3 regions of the Erwinia tasmaniensis Et1/99 genome follow, and region 1 is predicted to be linked to each of the others. Evidence: predicted binding sites of a transcription regulator. Region 1 holds the regulator's gene; each other region holds the start of a gene.
What was found. The regulator LexA, encoded in region 1, represses DNA repair genes until DNA is damaged. The targets are predictions, from matches to a motif close to TNCTGTATGTACATACAGNA.

Region 1 (6,104 bases):
CTTTTATGCCATCCGCCACCAGCCGTGCTTCACCCATCAGACAAGCGCCGAAGCGGCCGTTCTGGACGCGGTCTGACGGGCAGCCAACGTTGAGGTTGATTTCCTGATAGCCACGCTGCTCCGCCAGTTTGGCACACTGCGCCAACGCAGCCGGATCGCTGCCACCCAGCTGGAGAGCAACGGGCTGTTCTTCGCGACTAAATGCCAGATAATCACCTTTGCCGTGAATAATGGCCCCGGTGGTCACCATTTCGGTATAAAGCAACGTTTGCCGCGTTAACTGACGATGGAAGTAGCGACAGTGGCGGTCGGTCCAGTCGAGCATCGGGGCAATGGAGAAGCGGTATGCGGGTAATTTTTCGGTTATCAAATGCGCTAACTCTGTAATCAGAAGAGGTATGACGATATTGCGCTCAATGATAACACGGCGGGAAGCGCGGATATAGCGCCGGAAGGAGCTTCCCCCTCCCGGTCACAACGCTCGTTAGAAAGTGAAGTTCAGCTGGGCGACCGCTCCCCAGGTCTTGTCTTTTCCTACCATTCCTGCCAGGTCAAGATGCACTTTCTTATACGGTGAAATCCCGACGCCGCCGGTAAACACGTTGGTGTCATTTGACTTCATATCAGCGCGGTAACCGCCGCGTAGCTGTAACCATTCCAGCAGGCGGTACTCGGCACCAATACCGGCATACTGGCTGTCCTGCTGGATTTTGAAACGTTTAGTGGGCGTCAAGTCAATATCCAGAGCGGTAGTTAGACGTTCAGTATGGAAGGAAACACCGGAGGTCACCAGTGGACGGATCTGGTAAGTATCCCGATAGCCGTTGACCTCTTTGGTATCAAGGTTGTGCGCAATCAGGTTCTGTCCACTCAGGCCCAACGTCCAGTTGTCACCCAGATCGGTCGCTGCGCCAAGATCGAGGTTAAAATCGGTATGGGTGTTTTTATATTTGTCGTTGGTCAGATCCGATCTTTTATAGCTATAAACCGAAGCGCTGTAATTGTACAACGTGGTTTTTTGTAGCTTCGGCGTCACGCCAAATGAAAACGGATGGCCGCCAATATCGAACTCATGTGCCATCGCGATACCAAAATCATAAACGATTGCGGCGCGCCCCAGCCCGGTGGAAGTCAGCTTATCCTGGAAAGAGGGAAATGCCGTCGCGTTGGCAATGCCCTGTAGCAGGTCGATATCGTGCTGGCTAATATTGCTGGTGCCATAGGCGGTGCCATAGGCTTTAGTCACAAAGGCAAACGGCAGCCTGTCGTTGGGAACCGTAACCGCGAGCGCAGCACCGGCCTGGCCCCAGGCCTTATCGCCACGGATATCACGCAGCCGGTTAGCGAGGTCGCCGCTGGCGGCGCGCAGACGAGGAATATCTGCAAAGGTGAAGTTATCCAGCATGCTTTTGTAACGATCGACGGTATCCGCAATGTCGTCGACCTTATCAACCAGTTTGTCTTTATCACTTATCTGCGCGCCAACCGCAGGCAGAATAATACTGATTTCGTCCTGCGGTTGTGATTTGGTCATGAGCGCCGGGTTAGCCAACACCGCAGAACCATAGGTAGAAGAAGCCACGCCAGTTCCACCCATTGCATCATTGCGGGCATCATAATAGTGACCGGCCGCCATCGCGCCCGGCGAAACAAATAAGAGAGCAGGTAACACTACTGGTGGTGAAAACCAAAATAATTTATTGAATTTGTTGATCATCTTATCTTAACCCACTTTAGAAATGAAAACGCGTATGCCAAATATGCACAAGGCTTTTAAGCCGTGATAATGGACATAAAGGCGACAATTCATTGCTGTGAATTAAGTGAATATGAGTGGGCTGATTAGTTCATTGTTCTTTTTAATAATCTGCTATAAAGCTTACCGTTAAGCTCCAGGTAACCTTTTTAGTGCCAATCATTTCCAGACCCTGTGTCAAGAAATATCAAGATAATCAGGGTATGTAAATACGTTTTGGCATATTAAATCAATGACACAACTTAAAATAGCACTAAGAAAAATCACATAACATCATTAAATTCAGTTGATTAAACCGCGATCTGCCGGAAAACATTTTCGGGTTGACCGTATTGCAAAACGGATCAGTTTGGCCCTGATGAATAGCAAACTCGGCGTTTTATGACAGGTGTGATAAAATAACATCCTGATTCTGGCCTGATGAGGAACTAGAAATATGACCAGCGCTGAAAAAATTCTGACGCAGGCGGAAATTATTTGTCAACAACGCAGCGTGCGCCTGACGCCCCAGCGTCTCGAGGTTCTGCGTCTGATGAGCCAACATAACGGGGCGATCAGCGCTTACGATTTGCTGGATTTATTGCGCGTTTCCGAGCCTCAGGCGAAGCCTCCCACCGTCTATCGCGCCCTGGACTTCCTGCTGGAGCAGGGCTTTATACATCGCGTAGAGTCGACCAACAGTTACGTGGTCTGCCATCACTTCGAGCAGCCTTCCCATACGTCGGCGATGCTAATATGCGATCGTTGTGGTCAGGTCACGGAACAACCTGCAGAGGGGGTGGAAGATATTCTGAAATCGCTGGCCCTCAAATCAGGTTTTACCCTGGGCCACAGCGTGATTGAAGCGCATGGTTTTTGCCGGCCGTGCGAAGAAATTGAAACCTGCACGCATCAGGGTGCCTGCCATCACGATCACAGCGTGCAGACGAAAAAACGCGGACGATAGGCGAAGTCTGACAGACTAAGACGCGAGCTGGAGGCACTCTCCTTGTGCCGCAATCGGGAGCTTTTTGCGCGTTAACAGCCGCTGGTTACCAGCGGTGGTCGTGACCGGATTCCCAGTCGCTTAGCTCTTTCTCGGCCCGATCCTTTTCATAGCCATAACGTTCCTGAATCTTGCCCACTAGCTGATCGCGCTTACCTTCAACGACCGTCAGGTCGTCATCGGTCAGTTTGCCCCATTGCTCTTTAACTTTACCTTTAAACTGCTTCCAGTTACCGCCGGCTTCGTGTTTATTCATAAAATGTATCCTCTACTCGGGGTTAAACAGCTTGTTAACTTCATCTTTCGGCTTTTAGGTAGATAATTATCTGGGAAAAAACCTGACACAGAGATAATTGTAGTAGAGGAATAGCGTTGCGATAGTAAACATACTCGGCGGCGGGGAAAGTAGCGGGAAAAAGAAATGAAAATCAATAAAATAGACAGAATTCAGCTTAAGTAATGAAATGTGTCAATAGGACTAACCGGCTTCCGTTACATCACTACGTCACCGGCCTTGTCATAGCATCATAACGGCAGCTGGGATGGATATGTTGAGCAGGGCCTTGCCGCAACGCGAAATCTATTGGGCCCGTTTTGCGTATTCAGTGAGCACGCGCTGCGGGCGCAACGCGCATTATTCGTTCGTATCGATATTTACAGCCAGTTGCCGTTACGGATAACGCCGACTGCAAGCCCCTCAATGGTCAGGGTCTGCTGACGCAGGTCGACGACGATTGGCTGAAAATCAGGATTTTCCGGCAGTAACTCTACCATATTGCCATTCTTTTTTAGTCGCTTAACCGTGACTTCATCATCAATACGCGCGACGACAACCTGACCGTTACGCACATCTTCTGTTTTGTGCACCGCCAGCAGGTCTCCATCCATAATACCGATGTTTTTCATTGACATACCGCTAACGCGCAGCAGAAAATCCGCGCCGGGCTTAAACAAACCGGGATCGACCTGGTAGTGTCCTTCGATATGTTGTTCTGCAAGCAGCGGCTCACCTGCCGCTACGCGGCCGATTAACGGAAGCCCACTCTCGTCTTCCATCATCAGGCGAATGCCGCGTGATGCACCGGACACAATCTCAATCACGCCTTTACGCGCCAGCGCCTTAAGGTGCTCTTCAGCCGCATTCGGGGAACGGAAACCGAGCTGCGCGGCAATCTCTGCCCGTGTTGGGGGCATACCGGTTTGATTAATGTGGTCGCGAATCAGGTCATAAACCTGCTGCTGCCTTGCCGTTAGTGCTTTCATCCCGCCCCCTGGTTGTTTATACAGTCGACTGTGAGTATATACAGGTATTTCTATATTGAAAACCTAAAGTTGGACGAAATTCAGGTTGTTGTAATTTATGAGTCCCTCATCACGAATGGGGCACCAGCAGCATGATCCAGACAAATACCGCCAGCAGAATGCTCAACAACACGGCGGCAGAACCCATATCTTTTGCCCGTCCAGCAAGGGGATGAATTTCGCTGCCAATACGGTCAACAACCGCTTCGATGGCGCTGTTCAGAATTTCGACGATGATAACCATCACTACAGTACCAATCAGCAGTACGCGAGTCACCGCGTCAACATCAAGCAAAGCGGCAATAAAAATGGCGATCGTCACCGCTACGGTTTCCTGACGAAAGGCCGCTTCATGTCGCCATGCGGCGCGCAAACCTTTCCACGAATATCCAGCGGCCTTGATAATTCGCGTCAATCCGGTGGCATTATTTGCCATAATGGCGAAGTCCCTTAAAAAGTTTAATGTCAATGGCGGGGTGTAGCGGGTTTCGTAACATCACAGATTCCGCAGATGCTTTCTGGTATGCTTGCATCGCTTTGCTAACAAGAGGCTTCATATTATCTATGTCAGGTTGGCGTAATTTATATTATAACTTATTGAATTTACCGGTTAAATTACTGGTAAAAAGTAAAGCAATTCCGGCAGAACCGGTTGCTGAACTTGGGCTTGATACGTCGCGCCCTATTATGTATGTACTGCCTTATGATTCAAAGGCCGATCTTCTTGCGCTGCGCGAGCAGTGCCGCAAACAGGACCTGCCCGATCCGCTGGAACCGCTGGAGATCGACGGCAATCTGTTGCCACGTCACGTCTTTATCCATGATGGCCCACGCGTGTTTCCCTATTTTGTTCCGAATCTGGAGTCGGTTAAGCTGTTCCATGACTACCTGGATCTGCACCGCAACAATCCGGATCTTGATGTCCAGATGGTGCCGGTCTCGGTCATGTTTGGACGTGCTCCAGGCCGCGAAGTTCAGGGCGACGAGCAGCCGCATCTGCGCGTGCTGAACGGCATCCAAAAATTCTTTGCCGTGCTGTGGTTAGGTCGTGACAGCTTCGTGCGTTTTTCACCAATGGTGTCGCTACGCCACATGGCAACAGAACACGGCACCGACAAAACTATTGCCCAGAAGCTGGCTCGCGTGGCGCGCATGCACTTTGCCCGTCAGCGCCTGGCGGCGGTCGGGCCGCGTCTGCCGGTACGTCAGGATCTGTTCAATAAGCTGTTACAGTCGAAGGCCATCGCGAAAGCGGTAGAGGACGAGGCGCGCAGCAAGAAAATTTCCCACGAAAAAGCGCAGCAGAATGCGATTGAGCTGATGGAGGAAGTCGCTGCCGATTTCTCTTACGAAGCGATTCGCCTGACCGATCGCATCATGGGTTGGACCTGGAGCAAACTCTACCAGGGGATCAACGTTAACGGCGGTGAGCGCGTGCGTCAGCTGGCACAGGACGGTCACGAAATTGTTTACGTGCCCTGTCACCGCAGTCACATGGATTACCTGCTGCTCTCTTACGTGCTCTATCATCAGGGCCTGGTACCGCCGCATATTGCCGCCGGGATTAACCTGAACTTTTGGCCTGCCGGGCCGATCTTCCGTCGCCTCGGCGCGTTCTTTATTCGCCGCACTTTTAAGGGTAACAAACTCTATTCGACGGTGTTCCGGGAATATCTCGGCGAGCTGTTCACCCGTGGTTATTCTGTTGAATACTTTGTTGAAGGTGGGCGTTCACGTACCGGCCGCCTGCTGGAGCCGAAAACCGGCACCCTGTCGATGACCATTCAGGCGATGCTGCGCGGCGGCAATCGCCCTATCACCCTGGTGCCGATCTATATCGGTTACGAGCACGTGATGGAGGTCGGAACCTACGCCAAAGAGCTGCGCGGAGCGACCAAAGAAAAAGAAGGCTTTATGTCGATGGTACGCGGGCTACGTAAGCTGCGTAACCTCGGCCAGGGGTATGTTAACTTTGGAGAACCGCTCCCGCTGGTCAACTACCTTAACCAGCAGGTGCCGGAGTGGCGTGAGGCCATCGACCCGATCGAATCCCAACGTCCG
Region 2 (6,104 bases), 930 kb from region 1:
ATGGCGTGGGTGCCGGGGGATCGGCGCATGTCACCGGCTACCGCGCTCCGCAGGCAGAGTTGGAACACCAGCTGGCAGACTGGCTTGGCTACCGGCGGGCGCTGCTGTTTATCTCTGGCTTTGCCGCCAATCAGGCGGTTATCGCGGCGATGATGGCAAAAAATGACCGTATCTTTGCTGATAAGTTGTGCCACGCCTCGCTACTGGAAGCCGCGAGCCTGAGTCCGGCCACGCTGCGCCGCTTCGGCCATAACCAGCCGTCCGCGCTGGCAAAACTGCTGGCAGCGGAAGGCGAGGGGGAAACGCTGGTGGTGACGGAAGGGATATTTAGCATGGACGGCGATCGCGCTGCGCTGAAGCCGATTCATCAGCTTGCCCGGGATCGCGATGGCTGGCTGCTGGTCGATGACGCGCATGGCGTGGGCGTGTGCGGCGAGCAGGGGCGCGGCAGCTGCTGGCAGCAGGGCGTACAGCCTGAACTGCTGATTGTCACCTTTGGTAAAGCGTTCGGCGTCAGCGGCGCGGCGCTGCTGTGCAGTGACGCCACGGCGGAATATCTGTTGCAGTTTGCCCGTCACCTGATTTACAGCACCGCCATGCCGCCCGCACAGGCCTGTGCCATTCAGGCTGCGCTAGGCTGTGTTCAGCAGGGCGACGATCTGCGCCAGCGGCTGGCGGCCAATATCACCCGCTTTCGTCAGGGCGCGCGCGGGCTGCGCGGGCAGCTGGCGTCGTCCGACAGCGCCATTCAGCCACTTATCGTCGGTGATGAGCAGAAAGTCCTGGGGCTGGCCCGGCGGCTGCGGGATCGCCGCTGCTGGGTGACAGCCATCCGCCCGCCGACCGTGCCGCCCGGCACTTCGCGCCTGCGTATTACGCTAAGCGCAGCCCATCGTGAGAATGATATTGACCACTTGCTGGAGGCGCTGCATGCAACAGACGGTGAATAAACGGGCGATAGCGGCCGCTTTTGGCCGCGCCGCGCGCAGCTACAACCAGCATGCCGAGCTACAGCGCCAGTGCGGCGAGCGGCTGCTGGCCCATGCCCGCCCCGGCGACGCGCTACGGGTACTGGACGCCGGCTGTGGCACCGGCTGGTTCAGCCAGCGCTGGCGAGCGGACGGGCATCGGGTTACCGCACTCGATCTGTCAGAAAAAATGTTACAGCAGGCGCGTGATAATCAGGCGGCGGATGATTATCACACCGGCGACATTGAAGCGTTGCCCTTCGCCGACGCCAGTTTTGACCGCTGCTGGAGCAATCTGGCCGTCCAGTGGTGCAGCAGTCTTCCCCTGGCGCTGCGCGAACTGCGGCGCGTCACGAAACCGGGCGGGCAGGTACTGTTTTCAACCCTGACGGAGGGATCGCTTAACGAAGTCCGTGCGGCTTGGCAGCACCTCGGGCGCAGCGCACCGCTTAACCATTTTGCCAGCCTGCCGGTGATTGAGCGGGCGGCGGACGGCATGACGCTGGCGAGCTATACGCTGACGCTGGCATTCCCGGACGTGCTGAGCGCGCTGCGTTCGCTAAAGGGCATCGGCGCAACCCATCTGCATCAGGGGCGCTCAGAGAGCATGATGAGTCGGCGTGATGTGCAGCAGCTGGAGCAGGTATGGCGGCGCGATGCGCGCGGCTGCCTGCTAAGTTATCAACTGGTATCAGGAGTGATTGAGTGTGAGTAAACGTTGGTTTGTCACCGGAACCGATACGGAAGTGGGTAAAACCGTTGCCAGCTGCGCATTGTTGCAGGCGGCCACGGCGGCGGGCTACCGCTGTGCAGGTTATAAGCCGGTGGCCTCTGGCTGTGAGGTGACCGCGCAAGGCCTGCGTAATGAGGACGCGCTGGCCTTACAGAAATACAGCAGCGTGCGTATGCCCTATGACATGGTCAACCCGCTGGCATTTGCTGAACCGACCTCACCGCATATTATCAGCGCCGAGGAGCAGCGCCCGATTACCGCCAGCCAACTTTCTGCCGGACTGGCGGCGGTCGCGGCGCAGGCTGACTGGGTGTTGACCGAAGGGGCCGGAGGATGGTTTACGCCGCTTTCCGAAAGCTTCACCTTCGCAGACTGGGTGGTTCAACGGCAGCTGCCGGTGATCCTGGTGGTGGGGGTTAAGTTGGGATGTATTAACCATGCGCTGCTGACCTCGCAGGCGGTGCTGTCCAGCGGTCTGACGCTGGCAGGCTGGATAGCCAACGGGATCCAGCCCGCAGGCAGACGACATCACGAGTATCTGGCGACGCTGCGTGCGCGCATTGCGGCCCCCTGTCTTGGTGAGATCCCCCATCTGACGGGGCCGGATCGCGACGATATTGGGCGGTATATCACTCTGCCTTAGGCTTTTCAGCCGACAGGAGCGAAGCGGTTCCCGTCGGCAACGCCGTGCATATCGCCACGGCCTTCACACCGCCAGCCACGTATTGACCACCCTGTCATCCAGCTGTGCCACTTTACCCTGAGCCACGTTACGCCCCCGATGCAGCAAAAGAAAACAGTCTGCAACACGGCGGATAAACGACAGGCGCTGCTCCAGCAGCAGGATGGTGATACCGAAGTCATGATTCAGACGGTGGATCATATTGCCCATCTCCTCTTCCAGCCAGGGTGACATGCCCTCCGTGGGTTCATCCAGGATCAGCAGGCTTGGCTGCAATACCAGCGCCCGCGCCAGCGCCAGCTGCTGCTGCTGGTCAATGGGCAGTTCGCCGCTACGCTGATGGCGCAGCGACCAGAGCGCTGGAAACAGATCGAAAACGCTCTTTGGGATGGCCCGATGGCTCGATGTCCCGGCTCCGGCCAACAGGGCGATCTGCAAATTATCCTCAACGCTCATTTGAGAGAAAATGTGCCGGCGTTGCGGTACATAGCCTATGCCGAGCGCGGCACGGGTTTCTACCGGCTGTAACAGCAGGTCCTGTGGCGGGCCGCTGGTGCCCTGCCAGGTCATGGAGCCGCTTTTAATCGGCAAATGTCCCATGATGCAGTTCACCAGCGTGGTTTTGCCCATGCCCTGCTGCCCGATAATACCGGTGCAGGTGCCGGGTTCGAGTTCTAAATCGACGTCCCACAAAATGTGGTTTTGCCCGTAGAACTGATTAACAGAGCGTAAACTGAGCATCTGACACTCTCCTCCAGAAAGTTTTAGATCGCAGCTGTTTTGCGTACGCTCTCTGTCGTATGGCAAACAGTCCGGCGTTCCGTTAAGAACCCCTGCGGCTTTATGCTTGTTGCTAAGGTGTTGTGAAAGCATGTGGCACCAGGAAAATGACTCACAGTGAATCAAAGCAATTAACGGGCCAGATTTGGTGAAAGGTGGGGTATTTGCTGCGCAGCTCACCATTTTGTGGGTAATTGATGAGTAAATCTAAACTATTCAGCGCGGTAAATAGCCTTTTGCACCGGGTCAGTGCGTGTATAGAACCCCCGGTGGTGCAAATGCCATATAAAAAGCCATCGAGGGTGTTTACGCCGCTATGGCAAGAAAAAGCGCCACCGTCAGGCTGAAAATGCGCATCTTCTCACCGCTAATGCGCGCCTGATACGCTAAAAAAAAGTCAAAAAAAAATATTTAACAGGTTTAATCGTACGTGGGGACGGTTTATACACATCAGACGCCTCAAGCGTTGAAAACAGTTATCCACTATTCCTGTGGATAACCTTGTGTATTAGGTTGTGAAAACCTGCGCAAGGCGAGAGCGGGCGCGGCCTGGAGGCGGGTTGCTGCGAAACTCGACTTTCATTTAGACTGCTTGAAAATCAACTGGTTAACTAAAATCAATAAGGCACATCATATTGAATCTATCGGCAACCCATTTTATGTCAATGCTATTGACAAATGTTAAAATCTCAAACTCTCTGGGGATAACCTTTTTGTTTAGCCCTTGTGCCACAAAACGCAGTGTTGGGCAAAAAGGGGGCTTTTAGTGAGAAAGTGGCATCATGCGATAGGGCTGTAATTATATCCAGTATTTATTGCTGGCAAAATCGTCAATGACGAGTAGAATTAAATCCGGTTCGTGTCCTTTTTCATCAGGTAGCCTGTTAATGAGCAAAGTCTTCAAACTCAACTCCGAATTTAAACCCGCCGGCGATCAGCCGGAGGCGATCCGCCGCCTCGAAGAGGGGCTGGAAGATGGTTTAGCCCATCAGACCCTGCTTGGGGTAACCGGGTCGGGTAAAACCTTTACCGTTGCTAACGTGATTGCCGACCTGAATCGTCCGACGATGGTGCTGGCGCCCAATAAAACGCTGGCGGCGCAGCTTTACGGAGAAATGAAAGAGTTTTTTCCGGATAACGCGGTAGAGTATTTTGTCTCTTACTACGATTACTACCAGCCTGAAGCCTATGTTCCCAGTTCTGACACCTTTATCGAAAAAGACGCGTCCGTAAATGAACACATCGAGCAGATGCGCCTGTCGGCGACGAAAGCGCTGCTGGAACGTCGTGACGTGGTGGTGGTGGCGTCCGTTTCCGCTATTTACGGCCTGGGCGATCCCGATCTCTATCTGAAAATGATGCTGCACCTGTCGCGCGGCATGGTTATCGATCAGCGCGCCATTCTGCGCCGCCTGGCAGAGCTGCAATATACGCGCAACGATCAGGCTTTCCAGCGTGGGACTTTCCGTGTGCGGGGTGAGGTCATTGATATCTTCCCCGCGGAGTCCGATGACTATGCGCTGCGCGTGGAGCTGTTTGACGAGGAGGTTGAGCGGTTGTCCATTTTTGACCCGCTGACCGGCCAGATAGAATCGGTGATCCCGCGTTATACCATCTATCCCAAGACTCACTACGTCACGCCGCGTGAGCGCATCCTGCAGGCGATGGAAGAGATCAAGGATGAGCTGGTGGAGAGGAAAAAAGTCCTGCTGGATAACAATAAGCTGTTGGAAGAGCAGCGCCTGAGCCAGCGAACCCAGTTCGATCTTGAAATGATGAACGAGCTTGGCTACTGCTCCGGGATTGAAAACTACTCGCGCTATCTTTCCGGGCGCGGGCCGGGTGAAGCGCCACCCACCCTGTTTGACTACCTGCCCGCCGACGGCCTGCTGGTGATTGACGAGTCCCATGTCACCATTCCACAGATTGGCGGCATGTACCGTGGTGACCGCGCGCGCAAAGAAACGCTGGTGGAATACGGCTTCCGCCTGCCGTCGGCGCTGGATAACCGCCCGATGAAATTTGAAGAGTTTGAGGGGCTGGCACCGCAGACCATCTACGTTTCCGCCACGCCGGGTAATTACGAGCTGGAAAAGTCTGGGGGCGAAGTGATTGACCAGGTGGTGCGTCCTACCGGCCTGCTCGATCCGATTGTCGAAGTGCGTCCGGTGGGCACCCAGGTGGACGATTTGCTCTCTGAAATTCGACAACGTGTGGCGATCAACGAGCGCGTACTGGTCACGGTGCTGACGAAACGTATGGCGGAAGACTTAACCGAATACCTCACGGAGCACGGTGAACGGGTGCGCTATCTGCACTCGGACATTGATACCGTAGAGCGCGTGGAAATCATCCGCGATCTGCGTTTGGGCAAGTTTGACGTGCTGGTGGGGATCAACCTGCTGCGTGAGGGGTTGGATATGCCAGAGGTCTCGCTGGTCGCGATCCTCGATGCGGATAAAGAGGGCTTCCTGCGTTCTGAACGTTCCCTGATCCAGACCATCGGCCGTGCGGCGCGTAACCTCAACGGTAAGGCTATTCTCTATGGCGACAAAATTACCCCATCAATGGCGCGTGCGATCGGTGAAACCGAGCGTCGCCGTGAGAAGCAGCAGCTGCACAATGAAGAACACGGCATAGTGCCGCAGGGCCTGAACAAGAAAATCTCCGATATTCTGGAGCTGGGCCAGGGGCTGGCGAAGAACAAGGCCAAACCGCGTAATATGAAAGGGCGCAGCATTGTGGAAGACGATCCGGCTCATGTCGATCTTACTCCGCAGGGGCTACAGAAGCGTATTCATCAGCTTGAAGCGCAGATGCAGCAGCATGCTCAGAACCTGGAGTTTGAGGAAGCCGCGCAGGTTCGTGACCAGCTGCACCAGGTGCGTGAGCTGTTTATCGCCGCATCCTGACGGTCCCACGGCAGCACGAGGCGCGCATC
Region 3 (6,104 bases), 1.4 Mb from region 1:
CAATATCTTTGGCGGCACGTGGATCGCTGACGCACAGCGCGCGGTGGGCGTATTGCTTGACGGTGAAGATGAGGTGGCGCGCCCCGCATAAGGGCGCGTCACCTTTTCTTAGCCGATAAACCCAGCCAGTTTGAGGATGAAGTATCCGCCGACAGCAACGATCGCTGGCAGAATGTATAACGGGAAAATCTGCAGAAACAAAGTATGACGCGGCACCACTATCTTTTCTTCCAGCTGTGCACGGCTTTGACCTTCCGCGCCTCGTGCCTTTTCCAGGATCATTTGGTTTTCAATTCCCTCGCGCAGAAAACGCGCCTGACGCGACATTCTCGCTCCAGAAGCCTGCATGGCGAGCCCGATAAATATCAGGATGTAGATCCCCCAGAACAGAAGATTACTGCCGTTGTTAAAGTCCGGTACCGGCGAGTTATGCCAGAATCCGGAAAGAAAACCGGTGTTGAAGCGGATCATATCAATCATCACATGAGCAAAATCCTGCATGACGGCATTGATCCCGCTGCGCTGTTCACGACTTTTTTCCAGAAAAACCATCAGCGAAATCAGCGTAGATATCAGGGCTGGAATAAAAATAATCCACCCCATGATGCGTTTCACTATCGCTATCCTGCCAGCCTGTTGATAAGTCATGCGTTCTCCTGTCCATCAGATATAAGTGTCAGTTTACAGTGAGTTTCACCAATGCGCCCGAAAAATGACACCAGGCCTGCCTTTTGACCACGCGTAACGCCGCAGTCATATTTTCCACCGTAACTTCATGTTAGGGTGACATAAACCGTTAAATGGAGTCGCTGAATGTCTTATCACCGCCCCGCACTCGCCGCCATATTTGATATGGATGGCCTGCTGATTGATTCCGAACCCCTGTGGTACCAGGCCGAACTGGAGGTATTTACCTCGCTTGACGTCGATCTCAGTCAACGGGGAGCCATGCCCGATACGTTAGGCTTGCGCATCGATCAGGTCGTACGCATGTGGTTCGACGCCCAGCCCTGGAACGGCCCTTCGCAGGCCGAAGTTATCCAGCGCATCATTCATCGCGTTCTACAGCTGATTGAGGACACCCGCCCGCTATTGCCAGGCGTAGCGCACGCGTTGCAGACGTGTCGGGATGCAGGATTGAGAGTCGGCCTCGCGTCGGCCTCACCACTGCATATGCTTGAGCGCGTAATGGATATGTTTAACCTGCGCGAAAATTTCGAAGTGTTGGTTTCCGCTGAGTCACTCCCCTACAGCAAACCGCATCCTCAGGTTTATCTCAACGCCGCAACGGCCCTGGGGATTGATCCACTCAACTGCGTCACGTTTGAAGATTCCTTTAATGGCATGATTGCGACTAAGGCTGCACGGATGCGCTCCATTGTCGTGCCGGATAGCGCACACGCAGACGATGCCCGCTGGTCGTTGGCTGATGTGAAACTGGCTACTCTTGAACAGGTTACGTCTCAACACCTGCTTAACCGCTGAGTTAAAAAACGCCGTCCGTTGACATAATAAAGTGTCACTCAACGCCAGCGGCGTTACGAGCGGCATGTGACGGCCTGTTAATTCCTGGTGCCGCCGCCCACCGATGTGGCTTAATGTCCATTAAGATCGTGGTCACGCCCGTTTTACACCCCTATTTATCTTTGGTTACAGCGTCACATATTTATTATACTGTATATATTCCCTATACTGGATACATCGACAGTTATGTAGTCAGGTATTCCCATGACGGCCGAAGGCCACCTCATTTTTGCCATAGCCAGCGCGATTTTTGCCAAACGTGCTGAACTAACCCCGATACTGGCCAGTGCGGACTGGTGGCATATTGTCCCGGCTGCGCTCCTGACGTGCCTGTTGCCGGATATTGACCACCCGAAATCATTTCTCGGCCAGCGGCTAAGGTGGCTCTCTTACCCTATTGCGCGGATCTTCGGCCACAGGGGATTTACCCACAGCCTGTTGGCCGTGGGTGCGGGCGTTGCCCTGCTGCAAATGAAACTCCCCTCTGACTGGCTTTTACCCGCAGACGTTTTCCAGGGGATGGTGCTGGGTTATCTTAGCCACATTGCCGCAGATATGCTCACCCCGGCCGGCGTTCCGCTGTTGTGGCCCTGCCGCTGGCGTTTTGGCCTGCCGCTGTTGAGAAGCCAAAAGGGCAACCAGCTTGAGCGCGCCCTGTGTCTGGCGCTGGTCGGCTACGCCATCTGGTTTCCACCCGGTATGCCGCCCTTTGGCGCCTCGGGATGGACCACCCAGGCGATTGGCAACATACAAAACGGCTTTACCGAGCTGATCGGTCGTCAAAAGCCCCGCTGATAAAACGTCAGCACCAAAAGTTATAAGTCATTCCGTTTGGATATAATGCTGTCATGGCGGCAGCTGCTACCATTTCGCAACTGATTTACTTACCGTAAGACAGCCATTAACTGTCTTTAGCAAAAGCCCTCAGAGGCCGGTTTCACTGGGAGAAAATGGAAATGAATTTTCCGCTTATCATAAATCTTGTCGCGTTTGTTGCGCTGCTGATGTTAGTGGCCAAGACGGGATCGGGCTGGAGCCTGTCGAAGAAGGTGCTCTTCGGCCTGGCGATCGGCGTGCTGTTTGGCCTGGCCCTGCACACCATCTATGGCGAGAACAGCCCGGTTATTAAACAATCCGTCAGCTGGTTTAACCTGGTCGGTAACGGTTATGTTCAACTGTTACAGATGATCGTTATGCCGCTGGTATTTGCCTCAATCCTCAGCGCCGTTGCACGTCTGCATAATGCGTCATCGCTGGGAAAAATCAGCTTTTTGACGATTGGCGTGCTGCTCTTTACCACCGCCATTGCCGCCGTTGTGGGTGTTTTTGTGACCTGGCTGTTCGGCCTGAATGCCGGAGGCCTGATCCAGGGCGCACAGGAAAGCGCGCGTCTGGCGGCGATCCAGGGCTCCTATGCAGGTAAAGTCGCCGATCTCAGCGCGCCACAGCTACTGCTCTCCTTTGTGCCGAAGAATCCTTTTGCCGACCTGACCGGAGCGAATCCAACGTCTATCATCAGCGTGGTGATTTTTGCCGCGTTCCTCGGTGTAGCCGCGTTGCAGCTGTTGAAAGATGATGCGGAAAAAGGCCAGCGCGTGCTGAAAGCGATTGATACGCTGCAATCCTGGGTGATGAAGCTGGTGCGTTTAATCATGAAGCTGACGCCGTATGGCGTGCTGGCGTTGATGACTAAAGTGGTCGCCACCTCTAACGTCAGCGATATCATCAAGCTTGGCGGTTTTGTGCTGGCATCCTACCTGGGCATGGCCATCATGTTTGCCGTGCATGCTCTGCTGCTGTCAGCCAATGGCGTCAACCCGCTGCGCTTCTTCCGTAAGGTGTGGCCGGTGATCACTTTTGCCTTCACCAGCCGCTCCAGCGCCGCAACTATCCCACTGAGCGTCGAAGCGCAAACGCGCCGTCTGGGCATTCCAGAATCCATCGCCAGCTTTGCCGCTTCATTCGGTGCCACAATAGGACAGAACGGCTGTGCCGGTCTCTATCCGACCATGCTGGCAGTCATGGTTGCGCCCACCGTGGGCATTAACCCGTTTGACCCGATGTGGATCGCCACATTAGTGGCTATCGTCACGTTGAGTTCAGCGGGCGTTGCCGGGGTTGGCGGCGGGGCAACCTTTGCAGCGCTGATCGTGCTGCCGGCAATGGGTCTGCCGGTCACGCTGGTAGCATTACTGATATCCATTGAGCCGCTGATTGATATGGGGCGTACCGCCCTTAACGTGAACGGTTCTATCACGGCGGGCACCCTCACCAGCCAATGGTTAAAACAGACTGATAAACAAATTATGGATACCGACGCCGATAGCGAAGCGACGCTAACCCAGCGTTAATCCTGCTATGCGGGTCAGCGACGCTGACCCGCGCTTATACACTCACCCAGAGCGGGTAACACGGCCCCTTCGCTTTTATCCCCTTATCTTATAAGTAAACCACGATACGGGTGACCTGAAGAACACTGCCGGAATACTGATGGTCAGAAGAATGAGGGCACGCGACCTGTTTGCGTGTAATAGTTAGCGCCAGCGCAAAAAAAATGGTCACCATCGTGACCATTTTTTTTGTTAAGCGGTGATTACTGATTCACCTGCGGATCCGTATCGTACTCTTTGCAGCTCTGGAAACCGTAGTTCATAACGCGGCCCGTGTCGGAGTAGCTGACGAAGTAGGTCTGCAGCTTACCGTCACGTTCGCCCAGCACGTAGGTCTGGCAAGTACCGCGGGCGTGAACCATTGTGATTTCAGTTGATGCCGGCCCGGCGATATCGCGCACCTGCTGACGGGTCATCCCTTTCTTCACATCCTGCACCACCGGTTTGGTGGCATAGCTCTGTGCGCGGTCGTAAACCGTACAGCCAGACAGCACGGCAAGCGTTACCGCAGCACCAATCATTCCCGTTAACTTACGCATTTATTCTACCTCTGTCATTATCAGTGTGGTGATAAGCTTGGGATATAAAGGCAGATTAATCAACTTTATGGCAGCAAATTGTTATCAATTTGTTCGCAGCATACTTATAATGTGGCGGGTAAAAATGTCGGTTTATTGGCTAAAGATGGCCCGCGATCTCCCCCTTTTTCGGCAGCCGCCTTTCATTAATGAGGTTTCATGACACCTGCACACAGCAAACGCCTGGGCTATGCCATTACGCTGGGGTTACTGGCGGCTTTAGGCCCGCTTTGCATCGATCTGTATCTTCCTGCACTGCCAGAGCTGGCAAATGACCTGGCAACGAATACGGCAACAGCACAACTCAGCCTTACCGCGGGGCTGCTCGGACTGGGCTTCGGCCAGCTGTTTTTCGGCCCGCTTAGCGATAAATATGGTCGCATTCGTCCTCTGCTACTGTCGCTGCTATTACTGCTATTAGCCTCGGTTGGCTGTGCGCTGGCACAGGACATCCATCAGCTGTTGCTGGCGCGTCTGTTTGAGGGATTATCCGCTGCCGGCGGTGCAGTGCTGTCACGGGCTATCGCCCGGGATATGTACAGCGGCCATGAGCTGACCCGGTTTTTTGCCCTGCTGATGCTGGTCAACGGGCTTGCGCCCATCGCCGCACCGGTCGTGGGCGGTGCGCTGATGGCTTTTCTCGACTGGCGCGGGCTATTTATGGTCATTGCCCTGCTTGCACTGCTGCTGCTACTGCTGGCACGCGTTAAACTTCATGAGACTCTGACCGAAGATCGGCGCAGTCAGGGCAGTATTTTCTCCGCGTGGGCGGCGCTGGGTCAGGTCATCACCCATCGTCCTTTTATGGGCTTCTGCCTGACGCAAGGGTTTATGATGTCCGGAATGTTTGCCTATATCGGTGCCTCTCCGTTCGTACTGCAACAAATTTATCAGCTCTCGCCACAGGCCTTCAGCCTCTGCTTTGCCGCTAACGGCGTTGGCCTGATTATTGCTTCTCAGATTAGCGCCCGTCTGTGTCCGCTGTGGGGCGAGTACCGCATTTTAAAAGGGGGACTGGCACTGGCATTTATCTCATCCGGCAGTCTGCTTATAGCCGGGCTAACGGCGGCGGCGTTACCTCTGGTGCTGATCGCCCTGTTTTTCAGCATAGCCAGTAACGGCGTGATCTCCGTGACCGCCTCCTCGCTGGCGATGCAGAGCCAGGGACACAGAGCGGGCAGCGCATCTGCCGTGATTGGCGTTACTATGTTTACCCTCGGCAGTATCAGCGTACCGCTGACCGGAATTGGCGGCACCTCGGTACTGACGATGGCCGCCACGCTGTTCGGTTGCTATATGATGGCGATTATTATGTTTACACTGATGGCTAAAAAGTGAAAAACGGCTGAATTATCATCATTCGTGTTCATTATTGATGGATTGATTGTTGTGGTTGCGCGCCATGCGCGCTAGCTTTGCATGAACAAAACGCAAACGGCTGCCGCCTGACGGCGCTGAATCGGAGGAGAGGAAAATGGCTCTGCAACAGGACATTATTGAGGCGCTGGGCGTCAAACCCACTATTGATGCCGACGAAGAAATTCGTATCAGCGTTGATTTCCTGAAATCATACCTGAAGCGCTACCCTTTTTTGAAATCGCTGGTGCTGGGG

Region 2: uvrB (excinuclease ABC subunit UvrB) is a predicted target of LexA. The motif match lies at 3,955-3,974, and genes of this name have one in related genera.
Region 3: ETA_RS10360 (metal-dependent hydrolase) is a predicted target of LexA. The motif match lies at 1,673-1,692, and genes of this name have one in related genera.

What each region holds. Positions count from the first base shown of each region.
Region 1 is NC_010694.1:3,474,854-3,480,957, forward strand. Features, by position in the region: gene dusA (tRNA dihydrouridine(20/20a) synthase DusA) at 1-367, opposite strand, end outside; gene ETA_RS16690 (conjugal transfer protein TraF) at 485-1,717, opposite strand; gene zur (zinc uptake transcriptional repressor Zur) at 2,193-2,702, shown strand; gene ETA_RS16700 (CsbD family protein) at 2,788-2,997, opposite strand; gene lexA (transcriptional repressor LexA) at 3,396-4,004, opposite strand; gene ETA_RS16710 (diacylglycerol kinase) at 4,114-4,479, opposite strand; gene plsB (glycerol-3-phosphate 1-O-acyltransferase PlsB) at 4,608-6,104, shown strand, end outside.
Region 2 is NC_010694.1:2,549,307-2,555,410, reverse strand. Features, by position in the region: gene bioF (8-amino-7-oxononanoate synthase) at 1-950, shown strand, start outside; gene bioC (malonyl-ACP O-methyltransferase BioC) at 931-1,683, shown strand; gene bioD (dethiobiotin synthase) at 1,676-2,344, shown strand; gene ETA_RS12425 (ABC transporter ATP-binding protein) at 2,408-3,124, opposite strand; gene uvrB (excinuclease ABC subunit UvrB) at 4,051-6,075, shown strand.
Region 3 is NC_010694.1:2,094,065-2,100,168, forward strand. Features, by position in the region: gene ETA_RS10345 (fructosamine kinase family protein) at 1-91, shown strand, start outside; gene ETA_RS10350 (YniB family protein) at 109-648, opposite strand; gene hxpB (hexitol phosphatase HxpB) at 814-1,485, shown strand; gene ETA_RS10360 (metal-dependent hydrolase) at 1,729-2,319, shown strand; gene ETA_RS10365 (L-cystine transporter) at 2,481-3,875, shown strand; gene osmE (osmotically-inducible lipoprotein OsmE) at 4,118-4,453, opposite strand; gene ETA_RS10375 (multidrug effflux MFS transporter) at 4,652-5,830, shown strand; gene nadE (ammonia-dependent NAD(+) synthetase) at 5,967-6,104, shown strand, end outside.